3 regions of the Streptomyces sp. NPDC045021 genome follow, and region 2 is predicted to be linked to each of the others. Evidence: riboswitches for the same ligand, from Rfam matches in the RefSeq annotation. Region 2 holds a riboswitch; each other region holds the start of a gene.

Region 1 (2,261 bases), on a different contig from region 2:
CCTCGACGCGGTCGCCGTCGACGATCGCGGTGGTGGTCCAGCGGCTGCGGGGGACGACGGCCTCGTTGACGGCGGCGGCGACGCCCGAGGGGGCGGCGGTCAGGGTGGCGACGAGACGGTCGAGGGTCAGGCCCTCGGCGATCTCGCGGGCCTCACCGTTGACGGAGACGGTCATGCGGGCTGCTCCTGAAGCGTGAAGCGTGCGGGGGAGAAGGGCCGGGCCGACTCGGGCACCGAGCCCGTCGTGAGCAGCTCGGCCATGATGTCGCCGGTCACCGGGGTCAGCAGGACGCCGTTGCGGTGGTGGCCGGTGGCCAGCAGCAGACCGGGCAGCGCGCTGCGGCCGAGCAGCGGGGCGTTGTCGGGCGAGCCGGGGCGCAGCCCCGCGAGGGTCTCGACCAGCGGCAGTTCGGTGAGCCCCGGCACCAGCTCGTGGGCGTCGCGCAGCAGTTCGTAGACGCCGCCCGCGGTGACCGTGGTGTCCCAGCCGAGCTCCTCGCTGGTCGCGCCGATGACGAGCTCACCGTTCGCGCGCGGCACGAGGTACACATGGCCGCCGCGCACCACGGCCCGCACGGTGCGGGAGAGGAAGGGCGCGTGGGCCGGCGGGATGCGCAGTCGCAGGATCTGCCCCTTGACCGGGCGGACCGGGGGCAGGGCGTGCTCGGGGATGCCCGGCAGGCCGCCGCTGCGGCTGCCCGCCGCCAGGACGGTCTGCTCGGCGGCGATCACCGTGCCGTCGTCGAGCACCGCGCCGGTGGCGTGGTCCCGTACGGTCTCGACGCGCGCCACGGAGCGCCGGTGCAGGGCCACGCCCGCGAGTTCGGCCGCGCGCAGCAGCGCCGCGGCCAGCCGCCGCGGATCCACCTGGTGGTCGCCGTCGACGCGCAGACCGCCCCGCACGCCGGGTGCCAGCATCGGCTCCAGCCGGCGGCACTCACGGCCGGAGAGCCACTCGGACTGCAGACCGAGCGACGTCTGGAAGGCGTGCAGCTCGCGCAGGTCGGCGCGGTCGTCGGCGTCCAGGGCGACGGCGAGCGTGCCGCACGGCCGGTAGCCCAGGCCCAGCCCGGTGACGTCCTCCAGCTCCGCGGCGAAGGACGGATAGCGGCGGGCCGACGCGAGATTGAGGTCGAGCAGCGTCTGCTCGCCGTACTGCAGCTCGGTGACGGCGGCCAGCATGCCGGCCGCGACATGTGCGGCGCCGCCGCCCGGCGCCGGGTCGGCGACCGCGGTGCGCAGCCCGCGCTGCGCGGCGCGCCAGGCCGTGACGAGTCCGATGATTCCGCCGCCCACGACCAGTACGTCGTAGCGGTGGCGAGATGGATGCATGAGTGTCCCGCTCCTCCCTTCGCCGGCATGACCCGGATCAGGTTCGTACGGTCGGCGGCCGGTCAGCCGCCCTCTCAGCCCGGTACGTCCGGGCTCCCGCGAGTGCGTTAGCCCCGCCACCCTAGTACGCGGCCCCGATCCGCGGTAAGGGACCAGGTCGCCGGGGACGAGCGGTCCGCGAGGAGGGGAGGGAAGAGTCAGGGGGATCGGATTTCGCACTGGTGCCCTGCCGGTAATCAATGGAGCGTTACGGTGATCGTGTGAGCCAGCCAAGCGCCGAGCGCGCAGTGATCGTCGGGGCCGGGATGGCCGGAGTGCAGACTGCTGTGTCGTTGCGGGAGCAGGGGTGGCGCGGCGACATCACGCTGATCGGCGCCGAGCCGCACGCGCCGTACGACCGCCCGCCGCTGTCCAAGTCCGTGCTCCTCGGCACCGCCGAGGGCTCGCCCTTCGACGTGGACTTCAACGGCCTCGGCGTCGAGCTGCTGCTCGACCGGCACGTCGGCGCGCTGCGCCCCGCGGAACGGCATGTGGTCACCGACGAGGACGTGGTCCGCTACGACCGGCTGGTGCTCGCCACCGGCGCCCACCCGGTGGCGCTGCCCGGCAGCGAGGGCATCCCCGGCGTCTACATGCTGCGCACCCTGGACGACGCCGCAGAACTGCGGCCGGTGCTCGACGAGAAGCGTGACGTCGTCGTGGTCGGGGCGGGCTGGATCGGCGCGGAGTTCGCCACGGCGGCCCGCCAGGCGGGCTGCGCGGTGACCGTCGTCGAGGCGGCCGACCGGCCGCTCGCCGGAGTCCTGCCGGGCTCCGTCACCGACCACATGCGCGGCTGGTATGCGGACGCCGGCGCCGAACTGATCACCGGGACCGCGGTCGCGGCCGTCGAGCCGGGCACGGTGCTGCTCGCCGACGGGAGGCGGCTG
Region 2 (2,261 bases):
GATGGTGTTCAGCTCGCCCAGCGTCCGCAGCTCCGCGAACTGCGCCTCGTCGTTGGCGTCGGCGATGGAGCCGGGGCGCAGACCGTCGCCGAGCGAGTACGTGACGTCGTAGGAGGCGAGGATGTCGCAGAGCTCTTCGAAGTTCTCGTAGAGGAACGACTCCTTGTGGTGCGCGAGGCACCAGGCGGCCATGATCGAGCCGCCGCGCGAGACGATGCCGGTCTTGCGGCGGGCGGTCAGCGGGACGTACCGCAGCAGCACGCCGGCGTGGACCGTCATGTAGTCGACGCCCTGCTCGGCCTGCTCGATGACGGTGTCCTTGTAGACCTCCCAGGTCAGCTCCTCGGCCTTGCCGTCGACCTTCTCCAGCGCCTGGTAGAGGGGGACGGTGCCGATGGGGACGGGGGAGTTGCGCAGCACCCATTCACGGGTGGTGTGGATGTTGCGGCCGGTGGACAGGTCCATGACCGTGTCGGCGCCCCACTTGGTGGCCCACGTCATCTTGTCCACCTCCTCCTCGATCGAGGAGGTGACCGCGGAGTTGCCGATGTTGGCGTTGACCTTCACCAGGAACCGCTTGCCGATGATCATCGGCTCGATCTCGGGGTGGTTCACGTTCATCGGCATGACGGCCCGGCCGGCCGCGATCTCCTCGCGCACCACCTCGGGGGAGACGTTCTCGCGGATCGCGATGTACTCCATCTCCGGCGTGATGTCGCCGCGGCGTGCGTACGCGAGCTGCGTCACCGCCTGCCCGTCACGCCCCCTGCGCGGCACCCGGGGGCGGCCGGGGAAGACCGCGTCGAGGTTGCGCAGACCGCCGCGGGGAGAGGTGTGCTTGATCCCGTCGTCCTCGGGGCGGACCGGGCGGCCCGAGTACTCCTCGGTGTCGCCGCGGCCGATGATCCAGTTCTCACGCAGCGGCGCCAGGCCGCGGCGGACGTCGGTGGTGACGTTCGGATCGGTGTACGGCCCCGACGTGTCGTACAGCGTCACGTCACGGCCGGTGGTGAGGTGCACCTGGCGCACGGGGACCTGGATGTCCGGCCTGGTGCCGGTCAGGTAGCCCTTGTGCCAGCCGGGCTCGCGCCTATCCGTTGAAACGGGCTTTTCCGTCGAAACGGGCTGAACGGAGACAGGCATGCGTGCATCCTGCGTGGTCATGAGACCCAACTCCCTACGCCGGCATTACCCGGTAACAGGTTCAGCGGTCGGCGCAGTTCTTCAGCGCCCTCTCAGCCCGGTGCTCCGAGCTCCCGCGATTGCAAAGGTGCCCCCACGGTAGCGGGTGAGTACGAACGCACACCAGGGGGTCTTGCGATGATCGGTCCGTGGACACCCCTCCGACGTCGCCGCACGCGCATGCGCACACCCACAGTCACGGTCCGGTCCCGCCGGTCTCGAAGCACCTCCGCAAGGTCATCGCGGTGGTGCTGGTCCCGTTCGCCGCCGCGGTGCTCGCCGGGCTGATCGTGCTGTGGCCCGGTGGGGTACCGCAGCACGCGCACACCGGGGTCGGGTTCGACCAGCAGACGCAGCAGGCCCGGGTCACCCGGATCGACGACATCTCCTGCGCCGAGGCGAACACACAGTCACCGGCGACGCCGGCGCCCGGCGCCACCGCCGCCCCGCCGGAAGGCTGCGAGAAGGCGACCATCGAGGTCACCTCGGGCAAGGACAAGGGCCGGACGTTCACCGAGATCGTGCATCCCGACCAGACCCGCCGCTACACGGTGGGCCAGGGCGTGGTGGTGGCGTACGCACCCGACGCCCCGAAGGAGCTGCAGTACGCGGTGACCGACGTCGACCGTGGCTTCCCGCTGGCGCTGCTGGCCGGGATCTTCGCCCTCGCGGTGATCGCCGTCGGCAGGCTGCGCGGCCTGATGGCGCTGATCGCGCTGGTCATCAGCTTCGCGATCCTGACGCTGTTCATCCTCCCGGCGATCCTGCACGGCCACAATCCGCTGCTGGTGGCGGTGATCGGCGGCAGCGCGATCATGCTGATCGCGCTCTACATGTGCCACGGCCTCAACGCCCGTACGTCGGTGGCGGTGATCGGCACGCTCTGCTCCCTGTTCCTGATCGGGATCCTCGGCTCGGTCTTCATCTCCTGGGCGCACCTGACGGGCAACACCTCGGACGAGACCGGGCTGATCCACTCCCTCTATCCGGGTATCGAGATCAAGGGCCTGCTGCTGGCCGGCATCATCATCGGCTCGCTGGGCGTCCTGGACGATGTGACGGTCACCCAGACCGCGGCG
Region 3 (2,261 bases), on a different contig from region 2:
GCAGCGCCTTGCCGCCCGCGTCGTTCTTGCCGCCCTTGAGCAGCCCGGCGAACTCGATCTGCCGGAAACACGTACCGGTCGCGACACCGGTCGGCCCCTGCGCCGGCTGCGGCTTGACGCCGAGCACCTCGGCGGGCGGGCTGGAGGCGTACGAGACGACGAGAGGCTTGTCGCCCTTGCCCTTGCCGCCGGCCGAGCCGGAGAAGCGATCGTTGTACGCCTGCTCCCAGCCGTCGACGACCTCGACGCCGTTGGCCTTGAGCTTCTTCCAGTACTCCTGCCAGCCGGCGTCGCCGTACTTCGCGATCGTGCCGAGCTGGAAGGCCAGACCCGGCGACGACGTCGCGGAGTTCTCGGTGACCAGCAGGTTCTTGTACTCCGGCTTGATCAGATCGTCGAAGGTCGCCGGAACGGCCAGCTTGTGCGCGTCGAAGTACTTGCGGTCGTAGTTGACGCAGACATCGCCGGAGTCGATCGGCGTGACCCGGTGCTTGTCCTTGTCGAGCTGCAGCGCCGCCGGGACCTGGTCCAGGCCCTTCGCCTCGTACGGCGTGAACAGGTCGTTGTCGAGCGCCCTCGACAGGAGCGTGTTGTCGACGCCGAAGAAGACATCGCCCTGCGGGTGCCCCTTCGACAGGATCGCCTGGTTCACGGCCGCGCCCGCGTCACCGCCGGCCAGCACCTTGACCGTGTAGCCGGTCTCCTTGGTGAACTCCTTCAGCACGGCCGGGGAGGCCGCGAAGGAGTCGTGGCTGACGAGGGTGACGGTCTTCGACGTCGCCGTCGGCTTGGCGCCGGCCTTGTCGTCGGAGCCGCCGCACGCGGCCAGCGCGGTCACGCCGAGGGCGGTGGCCACGACCGCTGTCGCGGCGCGCCGAAGGTTGGTGTTCATGAGCTGTTGACTCCCTACGCCGGTATGACCCGGATCAGGTCCGAGGGTCTGCGGCCGCACCGGCTTCGCCGGTGGCCGCACTCTCAGCGCTGCTGCGCTCCCCTGTCGGAAATGTTCATTTGTACGAATCTACGAGCGCCACGATAGCAGCGCGCCCGCCGACACCCGCAGGCGTCTCAGCCTTCGGAGGCCGCGAGCTGCCCGCACGCTCCGTCGATCTCGCTGCCCCGCGTGTCACGGACGGTCACCGGCACCCCGTGCGACTCCAGCATCCGCACGAAGGCCCGCTCGTCCTCCGGCCGCGAAGCGGTCCACTTCGACCCCGGGGTGGGGTTGAGCGGGATGAGGTTCACATGCACCCGCTTGCCCTTGAGCAGCCGCCCGAGCAGGTCCGCCCGCCACGCCTGGTCGTTGATGTCCTTGATCAGCGCGTACTCGATGGAGATCCGGCGGCCGGACACCTCCGCGTAGTGCCACGCGGCGTCCAGCACCTCGCGCACCTTCCAGCGGGTGTTGACCGGCACCAGGGTGTCGCGCAGCTCGTCGTCCGGGGCGTGCAGCGACACCGCGAGCCGGCACTTGAAGCCCTCGTCGGCGAAGCGCATCATCGCCGGAACCAGCCCGACCGTCGACACGGTGATCCCGCGCTGCGACAGCCCCAGCCCGTCGGGCTCCGGGTCCGTCAGCCGGCGGATCGAGCCGATGACGCGGTTGTAGTTGGCCAGCGGCTCGCCCATGCCCATGAAGACGATGTTGCTCAGCCGCGCCGGCCCACCGGGGATCTCGCCGTCGCGCAGCGACTTCATTCCGGCCACGATCTGGTGCACGATCTCGGCCGTCGAAAGATTCCGGTCGAGCCCCGCCTGCCCCGTCGCACAGAACGGACAGTTCATCCCGCAGCCGGCCTGCGAACTGATGCACATGGTGACCCGGTCCGGGTACCGCATCAGCACCGACTCGACGAGCGTCCCGTCGAAGAGCCGCCACAGCGTCTTGCGCGTCGTGTCGTCGTCACAGCTGATGTGCCGCACGACCGACATCATCTCGGGCAGCAGCCCGTCCGCGAGCTTGTCGCGCGAGGCCGCCGGAATATCCGTCCAGGCGGCCCGGTCGTCGTCGTACCGCGCGAAGTAGTGCTGCGACAGCTGCTTGGCACGGAACGGCTTCTCGCCCAGCTCGACAACCGCCTCCCGTCGCTCGGCAGGGGTCAGGTCGGCGAGGTGCCGCGGGGGCTTCTTGGCCCCGCGCGGCACGGCAAAGGTGAGTTCTCCGGGTACAGGCATGGTGCTACCAGTGTCGCAGACACAGCAGGCAGCTCCGGGTGACAGCGGTCACGGGGGGTGCTCATCCGTCGTCGTCGGTCACCCTC

Evidence for each region. A riboswitch is a leader RNA that binds a small molecule or an ion and turns the genes downstream of it on or off. The one in region 2 is predicted to bind thiamine pyrophosphate.
Region 1: another riboswitch for thiamine pyrophosphate. It lies ahead of thiO (glycine oxidase ThiO); the one in region 2 lies ahead of thiC (phosphomethylpyrimidine synthase ThiC).
Region 3: another riboswitch for thiamine pyrophosphate. It lies ahead of AC07DC_RS29055 (thiamine ABC transporter substrate-binding protein); the one in region 2 lies ahead of thiC (phosphomethylpyrimidine synthase ThiC).

The regions. Positions count from the first base shown of each region.
Region 1 covers NZ_JBWKIQ010000009.1:304,120-306,380, reverse strand. The annotation lists gene thiS (sulfur carrier protein ThiS) at 1-175, opposite strand, end outside; gene thiO (glycine oxidase ThiO) at 172-1,332, opposite strand; TPP riboswitch at 1,329-1,442, opposite strand; gene AC07DC_RS26825 (NAD(P)/FAD-dependent oxidoreductase) at 1,572-2,261, shown strand, end outside.
Region 2 covers NZ_JBWKIQ010000002.1:341,446-343,706, reverse strand. The annotation lists gene thiC (phosphomethylpyrimidine synthase ThiC) at 1-1,164, opposite strand, end outside; TPP riboswitch at 1,158-1,270, opposite strand; gene AC07DC_RS08600 (YibE/F family protein) at 1,332-2,261, shown strand, end outside.
Region 3 covers NZ_JBWKIQ010000011.1:23,349-25,609, forward strand. The annotation lists gene AC07DC_RS29055 (thiamine ABC transporter substrate-binding protein) at 1-892, opposite strand, end outside; TPP riboswitch at 887-1,006, opposite strand; gene rlmN (dual-specificity RNA methyltransferase RlmN) at 1,069-2,175, opposite strand.